Regions from separate parts of the Peribacillus sp. N1 genome, predicted to be linked through region 3. Evidence: riboswitches for the same ligand, from Rfam matches in the RefSeq annotation. Region 3 holds a riboswitch; each other region holds the start of a gene.
What was found. A riboswitch is a leader RNA that binds a small molecule or an ion and turns the genes downstream of it on or off. The one in region 3 is predicted to bind cyclic di-AMP.

Region 1 (5,430 bases), on a different contig from region 3:
CCAGCTTTAGCGGAATCAGGCTTCCTAACATCATATAATATGTCGAAAGAGAACGAAAATAAATTTTATTGAACCAGCCATCATCCTGGGCAAGGTACACAAATTGATTATTCAATTTACGGAAAAATGGAGGATCCAGATGAGTTTTTGCATGCCCTAAATATAATAGTTCCGCTATTTCCCTTCCATCCAATTCATCCAACCCTTCTCTTTCTTCAAAATCGATCCAACAGAAATCTCCATATGCCCGGACATTTTCTTTAACGAGCTTCGCAATATCTTCAGATGAAGCACTCTCTAGCAGGACATTCAAATTGTATTCCCCGCCATTGAATTCATGTTTCAATAATAAGATGGAATCCAACGTATATGGCAGCGAATAGACGAATTCACGAAAATTGAGTCCATTAAAAAGGACAAACCGTTCAGAAGCCTGCATATACATATATAAGATATCATTGCTATCATTCTTCATAACCTGACCCCCTCCGAGCTCTTAATCAATAATATTATTTTACCAAACTTTTGGGTTTTCACGTAAGTTATATAACCCCCAATATAAATCATCATCAGCACCATGTGAATAACGCGAAACATGTACTCCATATTAACCCAAATGTTAAGGGACACACTCGACTAGCTCAAAGTATCCATATTATAGTAAGAATGAAGGATTGGAGGATTAAATCATGGATAAAATTGAAAAAGGTTTTATCATTAATTCTTTTCATGGAGCCGTTTCCGTCTATGCTGATGCAACTAAAAAAATAGGTCTGTGGCAATCAGAGAAATATGCATTCGAAAAATATTTAAATCGGGAAGATGCAATCCTTGATATCGGTTGCGGTACAGGAAGGACCACCTTCGCACTATATAAAAAAGGATTTCAAAATCTAACGGGAATCGACCTGACTCCTGCCATGCTTTATGAAGCCGAAAAAATAGCGCATGAATATAACCTGGACATATCCTTTATCCTTGGCGATGCAACCGACCTCCCTTTCAACGACTCATCATTCGATAAATCAATCTTCGCTTTTAATGGTTTAATGCAAATTCCCCAGCGAAAAAAACGCACATTGGCTTTAAAAGAAATCAACCGTATTTTAAAACCTGAAGGGCTCTTCATTTTCACAACACATGACCGTGATAAAAACGAAAATTACCTGAACTTCTGGGAGCAAGAGGAAATGATTTGGTGTGTTGGTAAACAAGATGAGAGGCTTTATGAATTCGGGGATATTCTCACATCCGGAAAGACGCTTCAAGAAGATACTTACCTCCATATCCCAACTAAACTTGAAGTACTTGAGTGCCTGGAAGAAGCACGGTTCAAAGTCATCGAAAGCTTTTATCGAAGTGAATTATTCCATGAAAACGATGATGTCATCACTTTCTCTTCCGATTGCCGCTTCTGGATCGTCCAAAAGTAAGGAAGCGCTTTTTAATTCAAAAAAATCCAGAGTGACATTTCACTCTGGATTTTTTGTATTAAGAAACTTGTTCTAGTTCTTTTTTGGAAGGAGGGTTGAATTGACCTTCCCATTTAGAGATAACGATTGCCGCAAGTGAATTACCGATAACATTTACTACTGTACGTCCCATATCAAGAATACGGTCGATACCGGCAATGAATGCTAGACCTTCAATAGGAATACCGACAGTTCCCAATGTCGCTAAAAGAACTACGAAAGATACACCTGGTACACCAGCAATCCCCTTGGATGTGATCATTAACACTAGCATCAGCGTAATTTGCTCATACATGCTTAAATCGATTCCGTACATTTGAGCGATGAAGATAGCTGCTAACGCTTGGTATAATGTAGAACCATCAAGGTTAAAGGAGTATCCAGTCGGAATAACAAATGTAGCAATATGTTTCGGACATCCCGCTTTCTCCATTTTTTCCATGATTTTCGGAAGAACCGCTTCAGAACTTGCAGTAGAGAAAGCAAGAATCAATTCTTCTTTTAGAAGTTTAATCAAAGTAAAGATATTGAATCCTACAAATTTTGCAATAAGACCCAGAATGACAATTACAAAGAAGATCATTGTTCCGTAAACAGAAAGCGCTAACTTTCCTAACGGAATTAAAGATTCCAAACCGAACTTGGAGATAGTCACACCGATTAGTGCAAATACACCGATAGGAGCGAATTTCATGACCATGTTAGTTAGGTAGAACATTCCTTCAGCTACACCTTGGAAGAAACGGAATACTGGTTTACCCTTTTCACCGATGGCCGCAATACTTAGTCCAAACAACACGGAGAAGAAAATGATCGCTAGCATATCGCCTTCTACCATGGCTTTAACTGGATTGGATGGCACGATGTGTACAAGTGTATCTACGAACGATTCATGCTGCTTAGTTTCTGCTGTATCAACATATGTGGAGATATCAGTTTGTTCCAGGTTATTCATATTCACACCAGCACCAGGCTGGATGATATTCGCTGAAATTAAACCAACAGCAATCGCTATCATAGTTACGACAACAAAGTATGATAATGATTTAGCACCTAGTTTTCCTACCGCTTTCAAGTCACCTACACCGGCAACTGCAACGATAAGGCTGGATACGATGATCGGCACTACGATCATTTTAATCATTCGTAGGAAAATGTCCCCGAATGGCTGTAAAAAGCTTTGGGCCGACTCATTACCATAAAAAATGGCACCAACGATAATCCCTAGAATTAAACCAATGAAAATTTGGCTAGCTAAACTTAATTTGAATTTCTTCATTTACTTTCCTCACCTTCCATAAAGTCTTTGATGCAAAAACATTTTGTCTCGGTAAGGGAAACAAGATACTAATAAAAAGAAAGTAATTTTTCTTTTTTTGAAAAACTCTGTCTTTACGCCGAAAAAAAAGACACTTCATGTGTCAATTTCTTATTGGCGTGAATATTCACACATGTTCCCTTAAAGACGCTGACGAGGTTAGCTGTCGGGTTAGGAATTGGAAACACAAATGCCCTTTCATTTCTGAATTCACCCCTAGCGGATAAAATCCACAAAAATGGGTCCCCCGTTCTTGGAATAAGATTAAGCGAGTTAACTTATAATAAAATATTATACTAAAAATGATAATCTGTAAATATTTATTCGCATTAGTTCTAGAAAAAATCTTTAAATATGTCTGAATATTCTGCATTAGAGACTATTGTATCTATAATTACTCTTCCCGTTTTTTAATCATATAAGTTATATTGATATATAATTAATAACTAATTTGACATCACCTCTCTTGATGAAAGAAGCGGTTATTTTTCCAATACGCCAAGTAACAGATATCTTACTTTTTCCCTAGAGGTGAATTTTTTATAAGTTGCTGCCTTCACTTTTCCAAATTGGATTGGGGTAATGAAATAAGAATGGTTCTTCGACACATCCGGCTCCATTAGAATGACGTCACCTACCGACGGTCCGTTTATGATTTCTTGCTTCCCTTCAGCCTTAAGCCCTTTTGTAATGTAATGTTTATCCACATAGCCATTTTTAGTCAATTTGTAAATATAAGGCTGTTTATGGTTTTTTATGGCTTCTATAGGAATGGAGGGTACACCGGCTTTCTCATTGGTTATTACAGTAAGATTCACTTTGGATCCCACCAACAAAGCTTCCGTTTCTTCACCTTCCGGTTCGATTAGTGCCTGAAATGGAAATCTGTTATCCTTTTTTAATGACGGCTCTTCAGCGGGATAGGAATGGATGCGACCTATCGTCCCTTTCAATGCCTTTTTTGAATCAGAGGAACTTGCTTTTATAGTCATGCCCACTTCAGCCTTTTTCATTTCCTCTTCAGAGAAATCCCCTTCAATTGCCATATTTGTTGAAACGATGGATATAATGGGATTATTCAGGTTTTTATTGATATTTTTAACTACACCATCAGCCTCACTCGTTGACACGATCGCACTGGACTGCTCCTCAATTGAAGTTATTTTAGCTTCAAGCATTTTCACTTTTTCATTCAAGCTGTTTTTTTCCAGTTCCTGCTTGTACATTTCTTGCTCAATGTTACTTTTAATAAGATCTGAGGAACTTGTTGTTATATCAATTTTCAAGTTTTTTTCCACCGATTCATCAATGGCTGCTTTTTCAGGATTGCTGGTCATGGTCCCTTGATAGGACCTCAACTTCCCTATGTATTCCTCAATACCTGCAATTTCTCCCTTAACTGCCGTTTTCTCCGCTTCCAAGTTCGCTTTAAGAGCATCAAGTTCGGTCGTCGTATACTCAAACAACGAGGAGCCAGCCGTAATCTCATCGCCTTCTTTAACAAGGAATTTCTTAAAATCATTTTTCTTGGTGTCAAAATAGATATCATACTCTTCTACAGGTTTAATTACCCCATTTGTTTGAATAGTATCCGTAATTGTATCTTTTTTTACCTTAGTCCAGTTTTCAACGAAAACAGTTCGTTCCACTTTGCTTTCTTTTTTTTCAATAAGGTATAAGTTAACGGTTATTAAGACTATCGACGCAATGGAGACCGCTGTAATTTTCCATTTCCCGCTCATTCATTTCACCCGCCTTATACAAATACGCCTACTTGGATGTATGCTAAAAAGGCTTTAACAAACCATGTGGCCAGATAGAATAGAACAATCATTAAAAGGACCAAATTACTATTTCGTTCTGAAAACTCCTTTAAATAAAAATATTGCAGAGCAATAATAAGAAATTGAAAAATGGTGATTCCGCTGAAAAAGTGAATGAAATAATCACTTCTGAGAAAATACTGACTGATGATCCCCAATGAAAAAGGATTGGCATCGCTGCCTATATCCATTAATACGAATAGAGGAATCAGTAATATTTTTTCCACTAATTGCAAAACAAAAAGAATCATTTGAACGATGACTAATTTTATATATGGGATATCAGTAACGATCCAAAAGAATAGAGCTGATAAAAATATGTATATGGAAGGGTCGATTATGCCTGTTATTATGTTGCCGCTCAAAATCAGCAGCTTTGCTGCTTCGAATTCATCGGCACTCATTTTCGTGATTTCTTTGGAGAATGATTCTGAACCAATGCCAAAATATCCCCCGATGGCGAATACTATAAGACTAAGAAAATATAAAAATAGTAATTTCAATCCAAGCTTTGTGACTGCCTCTGCATTTTGAAGCTGATGACGACTCCGATGAGGCTCTAAAATGCCCTTTAACAATCTGACCTGGTACACCATATGTGGTCCTCCTGCAAAAATTGATATATCTTCATATATTTTATCTTATTTTGGAAACAATTGCAGAAATAAGGAATGAATATACAAAAAAAACACATAATCATTCCCATTCATATTTAATCCCATCATACTAATTTGGAGTTAATACTGACAAATGTCGGGCAAGGACTTTAATGCGTGCAGGAGTTCGTCTATAGTTCTCTCCATCCATATCCACATCA
Region 2 (5,430 bases), on a different contig from region 3:
ATCTATGGGCCACACTGGTTCCAAATCTGCCTAAACCTATCACGGCGTATTGTCGTTTTCCCATCTTTTACGCTCCTTCATTCATTATTAACCAATCATGATTTTCCCTTTTGGACGTCGGAATGGATCTGGCTTGCGCCTCATGGCGATAGCAAAGGCCAAAGTCAAAGGACCAACACGTCCTGCAAACATCGTGAAAATGATGAGAATCCGGCCGACCGGTGATAATTCCGGGGTCAAACCCATTGAAAGTCCCACGGTGGCGAAAGCTGAAGTGGCTTCGAACAAAATCATCAAAAAGTCAGGTCCGCTTTCAGTGATGGTCAGCAGAATGGAGATGATGGAAACCACGAATACACCAATGAATGTGACGGATAATGCTTTAAAAATAGTTTCACTCACGATGCGGTGGCGGAACAAGACCACATCACCCTTACCTTTGATCTGTGACCAAACCGTTCCGGCAATCGTCGCCAATGTCGTCGTTTTAATCCCGCCGCCAGTCGATCCGGGTGATGCCCCAACGAACATCAGAAAAATGATGAGCAGTAATGTAGGCTGAGTTAAATCAGGGATATTCAGCGTGTTGGAGCCTGCAGTCCGTGGTGATACCGATTGAAATAATGATGACAGCGTTTTACCCATGAGAGATAAAGGCTGCAATGTCTTGGCATTGCCGAACTCGAATAGAAAGATTAAAATTGCTCCGGCAATCGTAAGGGTTAAGCTAGTCGCCAGAACGATCTTCGTATGTACTGATAAACGATGCGTATTCCGATATTCATATAGTTCATTCATTACGATAAAACCTATACCTCCAAACGTGATGAGGAAGGCGACGGTAAGGGTTACGAATGGATCCGATACATATGGGGTCAAACTCCTGAATTCCCCCATTAAATCGAAGCCGGCATTATTGAAATTCGATATGGAATGAAAAACCCCGTAATAGACCGCTTTAACGATTGGCATGTCAAAAGAAAAGCGAATCGATAAAATAAGTGCACCCATGCCTTCAATGATGGCCGTGAAAATTAAAAGCCGTTTCACTAATCTGACTACACCCGCCATGGATAGATTATTTAACGACTCCTGCAGAACTAACCTGCCTTTTAAAGAAATCTTTTTGCCTAATAATAAAAAGAAAAATGTCGCAAATGTCATGAACCCTAAGCCGCCTACCTGAATCAGTGTTAAGATGACCAACTCACCAAAAGTGGTGAAGGTCGATCCCGTATCCACAACGACCAGTCCTGTTACACATGTAGCGGAAGTCGAGGTGAATAAAGCATCCAGAAAAGAAAGACCATGGCCATTTTCTGTGGAAATCGGCAGGGTCAATAAATAGGCCCCGATAAGTATCAGGATGGCAAAGCCAAGTACAAGTATTTTTGGCGGATCCAATTTTGTCATTCTCAAATGATCATCCCTACTGTATGACTTTTAATCATCAATCTGCTTTTCGAATCTTTTTAAAGGCATAATAAAAAGACCTGCGAAAACATCGAATAGCTGTATTGCCACAAAAAGCGTGCAAAAAAAGCTCCCGAAATAGGCGGTCTTATGACCTCCTTCGCTTTAGCCGACGAAGTTAGCTGACGGGTAGGATGGCGAAAGAGCTGATCTCATCCCTTCTGCAAGGCAGAATTAACCCCAAATGATTGGGTCCTCCGTACTCAATTTCCATGAGTTTTGGCCGAAATGCATTAAATTGATAAACGTATTCTACTCCCATCATTTAGCAGTTGTAAACCCCTAAATCGTAAAAAAATATTTCTTTAACAAAACTGAAAATTTACGTTTTATTTACATTTAGAAAACGTATTGACAAATATTAGTTAGCACATTATGATAGGTTCGATTAATCCAATTATGATAACCGGCATCGATGTACTTTATTCAATAATTTCAAGCAGAACATGCAATGCCAATCAAAATTCTCTAACATATATTTTATGTTTCTTTTGTAAATGATAAAGAAAAAAGCATTGCATTTGTATTTAAAGATTCAAGACATTTTATTAAAAAGGCGGGCAATTATGGAGAAGACGTTCAATAGATATGTTATTAATGCTACAGGCAAGGGTGGCCAGACATATTTAACACAATGCCAGGATAAAGATGCACTAAGGAAATGGATAGCCGATCATGAGGATCAAATCATCATGGATGAGTTAAGGATAACGGATAAGAAAAAGAATCCGTTCTTAAAATTGTTTTCCCTAAGGTAAATCAACTGCATCCAACATTCATTAGCGGTATTCAATTATTTATTCCCTGTGTTCTATCCGGAACGCTGAGCGAAAAATCCATATCTTGTTTTGCTTTGAAACTCATTTATTATAATGAGTTTTTTTGCGTTATATACAGTTTTGAACCGATAATGTTAAAATTTAGTAATGCTTAATGTGGACGTAAAGAAAAGTAAAATGAAATACCACTTTCCGAGAACAGCCGAGGATTGTTGGGGATGTATCCGTCCCGAGACGGATTGCTTGGGGACGGGGTTTTATATTGTACGATCAAAGGGGGAGAAGCGATGACATTAAGAAATGCATTAGTATCCTGGAAATACCCTTCCATTCTTTTGTGCGGAATAGGTATCTCCAACTTTGGTTCTTGGGTTTATTTCATTGCCCTTAATTTAATCGTTCTGGATATGACTGGTTCAGCCTTGGCGGTAGCTGGACTTTATATCGTTAAACCGATGGCTGCCATTTTTACGAATGTGTGGGCAGGGAGCGTGATCGACCGGATAAATAAGCGGAATCTAATGGCGGCACTTGACCTATTTCGCACGGTATTCATAGCCTTGCTGCCATTGACTTCTTCTATTTGGGTCATTTATTCCCTTGTCTTCGTGATCAATATGGCAGGGGCCATGTTCGGAACAACATCTAGGTCATATATAACAAAATTAATACCCATTGAACAGAGGAAACGATTTAATTCATTACGAAGCTTAATGGATTCTGGAGCTTTTTTGATTGGACCGGCGCTAGCGGGTATCCTTTTCTTGATCGGTACGCCCGTTTTAGCGATTTATATTAACGCGGCTGCCTTATTGTTATCCGGAATCATCACTCTATTGATGCCTAATCTTGAAAAGGATCACCCCCTTGAACAATCCAGTCATTACCTGTCTTGGACCATCATGAAAAAAGATTGGGGCATCGTCCTGGACTTCAGCCGGAAATCTTCCTATATCATGCTCATTTATTTCTTATTCAGCTGCATGGTGGTGATGGAAACGGCCATCGATTCCCAAGAAGCTGCGTTTGCTAAGGCCGTGCTCCTTTTAACGGACAGCGATTACGGATTCCTTGTAAGCGTCGCCGGGGCAGGCATCATTGCTGGTGCCATAGTCAATGCCGTATTCATCAGTAAAGTGAAAATCTCGCACATGATCGGTCTTGGATCTTTATTTGTCTCGATAGGTTATATGATCTTTGCCTTTTCGAATTCCTTTTCACTGGCCGCCATCGGATTTTTCATCATTGCCTTTTCATTGGCTTTTGCCAACACTGGCTTTCAAACCTTTTATCAAAATAATATTCCGGTGGAAATCATGGGCAGGGTCGGAAGTGTTTTTGGCTTGTTAGAAGCTTTATTGATCATCATTACTACCGCAATCGTTGGTGTTTCTGCCCATTTCATTTCGATTCGGTTTGTGGTGATTTCAGGTTCCCTGACCATGTTAGCTTTATCCATATGGTTGTCGATGCTTAGTATGAAGACCTCCAAGAGCAGGTATTATTCCGTTAGTGATGTAGAAGCGAAGGAAAAGATGTAATCCGATTTAAAGGCATGTTGATGGAACATGCCTTTGATGAATCGTTCATTGGATGAATGTGCGCAATTGGCTGATGAAGTTCAAGATATGAAAATGGATTTTCGCCATTTCTTCCGCCGTTTGTTTTTCACAGTTCTCTAGCCACTCCTGTATCACTCCTAAAATCGCCGATGTCAGGAAGGCGTGCATATACATGCGGAATGCTTCATCTTTAGCTGCTGGATGCAGGCTGATCAAACGCTCCAACAGTACTTCACCGAAAACCCGTTTTATTTTTTTCGCAAAAGAAGGGTCGCCCTGATCACCTAGAATGGCCCTTAATGCGTGAGCATGTTCACTGATGAATTGAAAAATCTCTATGAAAGGCGGGTAAAGTTGCTGTTGATGAAGAGCCAAAAAAGCCTCTTTCGGCAAAATGGCAGTAATGCGTGTTTGAAGTTCATGTAACAATTCCTGTTGTAAGTGATCCATCAATTCATATTTATCTGTGTAATGCAAATAGAATGTGCCCCGATTAATGTTGGCGCGCTCTGCGATTTTCTTCACGGATACATGTGAGAACCCCTCTGCTTCAACAAGTGCAATAAAATGATGTTGTATCTGCTTTTTCGTCTTTTGTACCATATCCTCATGAATCGATGCCATGGAATGTCTCCTTCACTAAACATTTTTCCAAATGTGTTGATTGTATTAGACCGAATGCTACCTTAAAATGATGATACACTCAACACCGTGTTAATTAAAGAGGGAGGATGTGTGTGCAATGAAAAAGGCGATTTCCATTGATGGAATTGCTAAGTGTTTTCAGCAGAAGAAGGTCATTCAGCCATTGAGCCTGAATATTGAAAAAGGCGGAATTTTTGGCTTGTTAGGTCCATCCGGATGCGGAAAGACGACCTTGATTAAAATGATTGTCGGATTGATTAAGCCCGATGCGGGTAAAGTCACGGTTCTGGATCATGAAGTGCCAAATGAAGCACTGTTAATGGATGTCGGCTATATGGCACAGTCCGATGCTTTATATACAGAACTGACGGCAGCTGAAAACCTCGAATTTTTTGCGAAACTATACCGTTTTTCGAAAAAGGAACGAAGGAAACGGATTCAATATGCAGCTGAAATCGTACAGCTGACGAATGATTTGAACGTTCGGGTTGCGCATTATTCCGGGGGAATGAAACGCCGTCTGTCACTGGCGGTTGCACTCATCCAAAATCCGGAGATTCTCATTTTGGATGAACCGACAGTAGGAATAGACCCTTTGCTGAAACAATCGATTTGGGAGGAACTTGAGCGTTTAAGAAATGAAGATGATAAGACGATCATCATCACGACGCATGTGATGGATGAAGCGGAACGATGCGATAAACTGGCGATGCTGCGTGAAGGTGAAATCATCGCGGCAGGAACCCCTGCAGCTTTAAAAACTCAATTTGCCGCGGAAACGCTTGATGATGTTTTTTTAAGGATTGGAGGCGGCTTAAAATGAGAATTGCCTCTCTTGTTACTCGCATTACCCAGCAGATGCGCCGGGATCGAAGGACGCTCGCTTTATTTTTCCTGGCTCCATTGCTCATTTTAACGCTCATGTATTTTATTTTCGATACAGAGGCAAGTGATTTGAAAATCGTTGTTAC
Region 3 (5,430 bases):
ATTGATGAATATATCGAGTTTCCCGAAATTCTTTATCGCTGATTGAACAAGATTAATCACATCTTCTTCAACGGTGACATCGCCTTTTACTGCAATTGCTTCCCCGCCATTTGTTTTGATTTCCTCCATTACACTATCCGCTTCCTCTGATTTAGTGCGATAATTAACCACGACCTTTGCCTTTTCCTTGGCAAAGCGAATGGCCATCGCTTTCCCTAAACCAGTGGATGAACCGGTTATAACAACGACCTTACCTTCTAAATCTGTATACATTTAATCACCCTCCAATTAACTTTTTGCCATCCCGAGCATAATCCCAGCAATGATGATCAAGATAATTCCGATTATGATTCCAATTAGTTGGCGTTTCGTTTTCTTTTCACGTAAAATGATGATCCCGCCGAGAGTTGAGATGACAATGCCCATTTGCGAAAGGGAAAAACTAGTGGCCACTCCCACACGGGGCTGGGATATGAATAAAAACATATTCCCTGCAGCCCATATCAATCCCGGAATGATATTGCGAATCGTATATTTATTAAACGGTTTATGTTTAAAAGTCAATAACAGACCGCCTATTACCATCCCTATCGCTTGAGGGAACAATGCTGACCATCCATCAACATCGAAAAGACGGGCCACGACCACATAAACCAAATAACCGAATGTCGAGATGAGGAGAATAACAATTCCTTTCTTCAAGTTTCCCGATTTGCCCTCTTTTGATTCTTTATCCTCCAAGGAGGTCAAGACAATTCCTATAATAATGAAGACTAATGCCAAGACGCCTAAAATGATTGCTTTCATTGTAGACCATTCGTTAAAAACAATGACCCCGAATAAAGTCGTTGAAATGAGCTGCATTCCAGTAGATATCGGCATTGTTTTGGATACTCCCATTAAATCAATGCTCTTAAGCTGATTAGCTTGTCCAACGGCCCAAAACAATCCAGAGACAACCCCGACTCCAAACACGAGAAATGACAACTTAATATCGGCAAAAATATAAACACCTATTGAAAAAATCAATGCGCCAATGGTTGTACCCAATGTTTGACTATATGGCCCACCCCCGAGTTTCACATTAAATAAAACGATGCTTCCCCAGAATAGTGCCGGCAAGAGAGCTAATAATATATCCATATTCAACCCCCATATGTAAGTTCAAAGCTAATAAATTTCATTTTGTCTTCTTTTTAATATGTTCGCTTTATTTGAATTGACCCTTGGTAATTTTATGAAGTGTTTTTGCAAAAATAGTGTTCAACACAAAGAAAGCTTCCGATGCTAATAAATCGGGAGCGTTTAGTTGGAGAAAAGACAGCTGTACTGCTGTCTTTTTTTATAAGATTATAAAAAAAGCAAACCTTATGCAGGTTTGCTTCCAGTTATAGATATGGAACTTATTTCTTCAAATGATATGGCACTGTCGTAACAACCACATTCCTTTTATAAAGTAAGTAGGCGCGGATCAGTAAACTTGATTGGTTATGAAGTATATTGTGCCAGCCCTTCTTCGGAATGAATTGGGGGATGATCACCGTTACTTTATAATTGGATTCACTAGCCTTATGTTCAACTGTGTCCACAAATTTAGTTAGTGGCTGAATGATACTTCTATAATAAGAATTCAGTGTAACGAGTCTGACATCTGGCTGCCATTTTTCCCACTTTTCTTCGAATTTCTTTTCGTCTTCTCTTTCAAAAGCGACATAAACGGCAATGACCTGATGTGCAGATAGAGATTTTGCATAATTTAAAGAGTTCTCAACCACATGAGTTATACCTGCCACAGGTACGATAATGATATTCCCTTCAATTGGTAAGATCGGCTCGCATGTTGTAATCCTTAGTTGGTCACCAACTGCTTCATAATGCTTTTTAATTCGATGAAAAATTAAAATGATGATAGGTAAAAAAATCAACACAGGCCAAACCTGAGTAAATTTGGTTAAAAAGAATATCATCGTGACGATAAAGCTAATTATGGCACCAATTGAATTAATGGTTAATTTCATCATCCAGCCTTTTGGCTTTTCGCGAACCCATTTAACAATCATGCCAGTCTGGGACAACGTAAATGGAATGAATACCCCTACCGCATAAAGCGGAATGAGATTTTCTGTATGTCCTTCAAATGCGACTATCAAGATGATGGATGCAAGTCCCAGTATGATGATTCCATTGGAATACCCTAATCGGTCCCCTCTAATCGTAAACGCCCTTGGTATGAATTTATCCTTCGCCAGATTTACCGCAAGCAGAGGGAAAGCCGAATAGCCAGTATTGGCCGCAAGTATCAAGATCAAGGCAGTCGTACCTTGAATGAAGAAATACATGAAATTCCGTCCAAAGATCTCTTCAGCAATCTGGGAGACGACCGTTACCTCTGCGCTCGGAACAATGCTTAAATAATAGGCTAAGAATACGATTCCCGAAAATAATACAGCTAGCAAGGAACCCATCGCTATTAAAGTTTTCGCAGCATTATTCGGGGCTGGATCTTTAAAGTTCGGGATTGCATTGGAAATCGCTTCGACTCCTGTCAATGCGGAGCTTCCTGATGCAAATGCTCTTAGCAGGATGAATAAACTGATACCCGCTACCGGAGTCCCGATTGATGCGTGCAATTCCGGTGAAACTCCTCCCGTCAAAATCTTGTAAATTCCAACACCAATCAAGATGAACAATGCTAAAACGAATAGGTAAACCGGATAGGCCAAAACAGAGGCCGACTCCGTAACCCCCCGAAGGTTCAGGATTGTAAGTAGTATCACAAAAATGATGGCTATGACCACATTATATGAATGCAGGCCGGGAAAAGCGGACGTGATTGCATCCGTACCTGCAGAAACACTTACAGCTACAGTTAATATATAATCGACCAACAAGGATCCTCCGGCTATCAACCCTGGATTGACACCTAAATTGTTTTTTGAAACTACATATGCCCCCCCGCCATGCGGATAAGCGAAAATGATTTGTCTGTAGGACAAAATCAAAGCAGTTAACAGGATCAATACTCCGATCGCGATTGGGATGGAATACCAAAATGCTGCAGCACCGACCGTGATCAAGACGATTAATATTTGCTCCGGTCCATATGCAACCGAAGACAAAGCATCAGAAGATAATATCGCCAAAGCCTTTGTTTTGTTAAGCTTTTGTTCACCAAGTGCATTTGACTTTAAAGGTCTCCCAATCAAGAACCTCTTTATAGAAGATAACATCAAGATTTCACCACCATAGTTAATTTATAAGTTTATGTTACCCAGCTGTAGCAAAAAACTAGACGAAACACAAAAATGCCTACAAGTCATAGCTAAATAGACCTGTAGACATCAATTTTTTTGTCTAACAAGCTCCACCTTCCTTCTCATATAACGCTTACGAGGTTAGCTGTCGGATTCGGACCTAAGAGTAGCCCTACCTTTTTAAAAAGGATTCACCCCTTGGATTGTAAACAATCCCAATAACGGGTCCCCCGCACCATAAGGTTTAAGCGATTTAGAAATATGAAACTGTTGATTATCATACTCCCGTGAAATGGAAATGTAAATGAAAATTTTGCTCAAAAATAAATAATTCTTTGTAAGTGAGGTTTTGTTCTTGGCTTATATAACATAAGTCATGCAATGACATGATTCGAAGGTAGGAAAGGAGGTAAGTAAAGGTCAAAATCCAGGGGCCAATGAACATAAGGTGGTCCGAAAAGGAAAAAAATCACCTTCATGAAGAATGCGATGAATTAACCAGATCTGCCCCAGCTCGGATCGTCATTAAAAGGGTAAACTTGCATTAAATATCAAATTCCGCTTTTATTCCCGTCCAATAGGGGCACTATTCCACTGATTCACCTAATTAGTTCCTTCCTTCTTGAATTGGTCTCAAATTGCTTTTTTTAAAGACAAAGTATTTCTGGCCAATATAGTTAAGCACGGTATAAAAGATTGTTCCTATGAGAACAGCCAAATTTTGTTGTATGGATAAATGGACGGATCCTTCCAGTGATTCCGCAATGGCTTGGCCTATAGAATAAGCGGCGGAATAACAAATCAGGATGACGCATAAGAAACGGGCAACTCCTCGCCGCCATTCTATATCACTTTTAAAGGTAAAAGTCCTGTTCAAAAGAAAACTCGTTACAGCTCCCGTTCCATTGCCGAAAAAGGTGGAGACCCAGTATGATAATTCAAGAACATTCATAAGAAAAAGCATGATGGAAAGTCCAACCGCTGTATTGACTATTCCAACCAATAAAAAGCGGATAAAGGAGTTAGTGTGTTTTAGATAGTTTCTCAATACTGTTCCGTTCATTGTCTAGTTGCTCCCGTTTTTTTAAATCGAGCGGATTAAATAAATCAAGATCAACAATATATTTAGGCCGGCGTTTGGATTCATTATAGATTTTTCCGATATATTCCCCAATCAAGCCGACAGCAATCAACTGCAGTCCGCCGATCAACCATATGGAGGTGATTAATGAGGTCCAACCAGTTTCGGTCTGACCATAAAACTTTAACCATAAAAAGTAAGACCCAAAGAGTAAGCTAATGAAAAAGGAAAGACATCCTAGCCATAATACAAGCCGGATCGGTGTAACTGAAAAGGAAGTAATGCCATCAAGCGCAAAAGCAACCATCTTCTTAAATGGATATTTCGTTTCCCCAGCCAATCTTTCTTTTCGGTCATAATAAACAGAGTCCGTCTTAAACCCAATGAGCGGGACAATCCCCCTTAAAAAGAGATTCGTTTCATCAAATCGTTCCAACTCCGCGATCGCCCTTCTGCTCATCAGCCTGAAATCGGCATGATTATAGACAAGGTTAACCCCCATCTTGTTCATCAATTTATAAAAACCAGTTGCAGATGTCCGTTTAAAAAATGAATCAAGGTCCCTTTTCTGGCGGACACCATATACGATTTCACATCCTTCCTTGAATTTCCGAATGAATTCAGGGATGACTTGAATATCATCCTGTAAATCTGCATCAATGGAAATCACACAATCCGAGGCTTCCTTGGCTGTAAACAATCCTGCCAGGAGTGCATTTTGATGTCCTGCATTCCGGGAAAGCTTTAGCCCGCGAACCAATTCATTATTGATCGTTTCCTTATAAATGATTTTCCAAGTTTGATCTTTGCTTCCATCATCAACCAGCAGGACTTTACTTTGACCAGAAACAACGTTTTCTTCGACTAATCCCCTCATCAATCCACAAAGCTGGGAAATGGTATCCTGCAAAACGCTTTCTTCGTTATAACAAGGTACAACAATCGTTACTATCGGTGAATTCATTCTATTCCCCCCCTTTTCACATGACTCTGTATAAATGAATTTTCCATTTGCTGCCTTTCTTTGTGAAAACCCTATCTAGCACCAATCCGTTCTCCTTCGCGTTGTTGATTGGGATGGCAGAAAATATATAT

Region 1: linked by a shared signal. The riboswitch ahead of ACYP5M_RS26130 (cation:dicarboxylate symporter family transporter) and the one ahead of ACYP5M_RS12765 (APC family permease) in region 3 are both predicted to bind cyclic di-AMP.
Region 2: linked by a shared signal. The riboswitch ahead of ACYP5M_RS17380 (TrkH family potassium uptake protein) and the one ahead of ACYP5M_RS12765 (APC family permease) in region 3 are both predicted to bind cyclic di-AMP.

The regions. Positions count from the first base shown of each region.
Region 1 is NZ_BAAHZO010000014.1:6,516-11,945, reverse strand. It holds gene ACYP5M_RS26140 (hypothetical protein) at 1-475, opposite strand, end outside; gene ACYP5M_RS26135 (class I SAM-dependent methyltransferase) at 690-1,433, shown strand; gene ACYP5M_RS26130 (cation:dicarboxylate symporter family transporter) at 1,492-2,751, opposite strand; cyclic di-AMP (ydaO/yuaA leader) riboswitch at 2,924-3,071, opposite strand; gene ACYP5M_RS26125 (efflux RND transporter periplasmic adaptor subunit) at 3,273-4,532, opposite strand; gene ACYP5M_RS26120 (hypothetical protein) at 4,547-5,209, opposite strand; gene ACYP5M_RS26115 (diacylglycerol/lipid kinase family protein) at 5,340-5,430, opposite strand, start outside.
Region 2 is NZ_BAAHZO010000004.1:319,220-324,649, forward strand. It holds gene ACYP5M_RS17375 (potassium channel family protein) at 1-64, opposite strand, end outside; gene ACYP5M_RS17380 (TrkH family potassium uptake protein) at 88-1,413, opposite strand; cyclic di-AMP (ydaO/yuaA leader) riboswitch at 1,566-1,708, opposite strand; gene ACYP5M_RS17385 (hypothetical protein) at 2,040-2,231, shown strand; gene ACYP5M_RS17390 (MFS transporter) at 2,540-3,793, shown strand; gene ACYP5M_RS17395 (TetR/AcrR family transcriptional regulator) at 3,839-4,438, opposite strand; gene ACYP5M_RS17400 (ABC transporter ATP-binding protein) at 4,557-5,282, shown strand; gene ACYP5M_RS17405 (ABC transporter permease) at 5,279-5,430, shown strand, end outside.
Region 3 is NZ_BAAHZO010000002.1:872,297-877,726, forward strand. It holds gene ACYP5M_RS12755 (SDR family oxidoreductase) at 1-273, opposite strand, end outside; gene ACYP5M_RS12760 (RhaT/GlcU family sugar-proton symporter) at 289-1,143, opposite strand; gene ACYP5M_RS12765 (APC family permease) at 1,404-3,230, opposite strand; cyclic di-AMP (ydaO/yuaA leader) riboswitch at 3,369-3,515, opposite strand; gene ACYP5M_RS12770 (GtrA family protein) at 3,862-4,317, opposite strand; gene ACYP5M_RS12775 (glycosyltransferase family 2 protein) at 4,277-5,299, opposite strand; gene ACYP5M_RS12780 (DUF6044 family protein) at 5,316-5,430, opposite strand, start outside.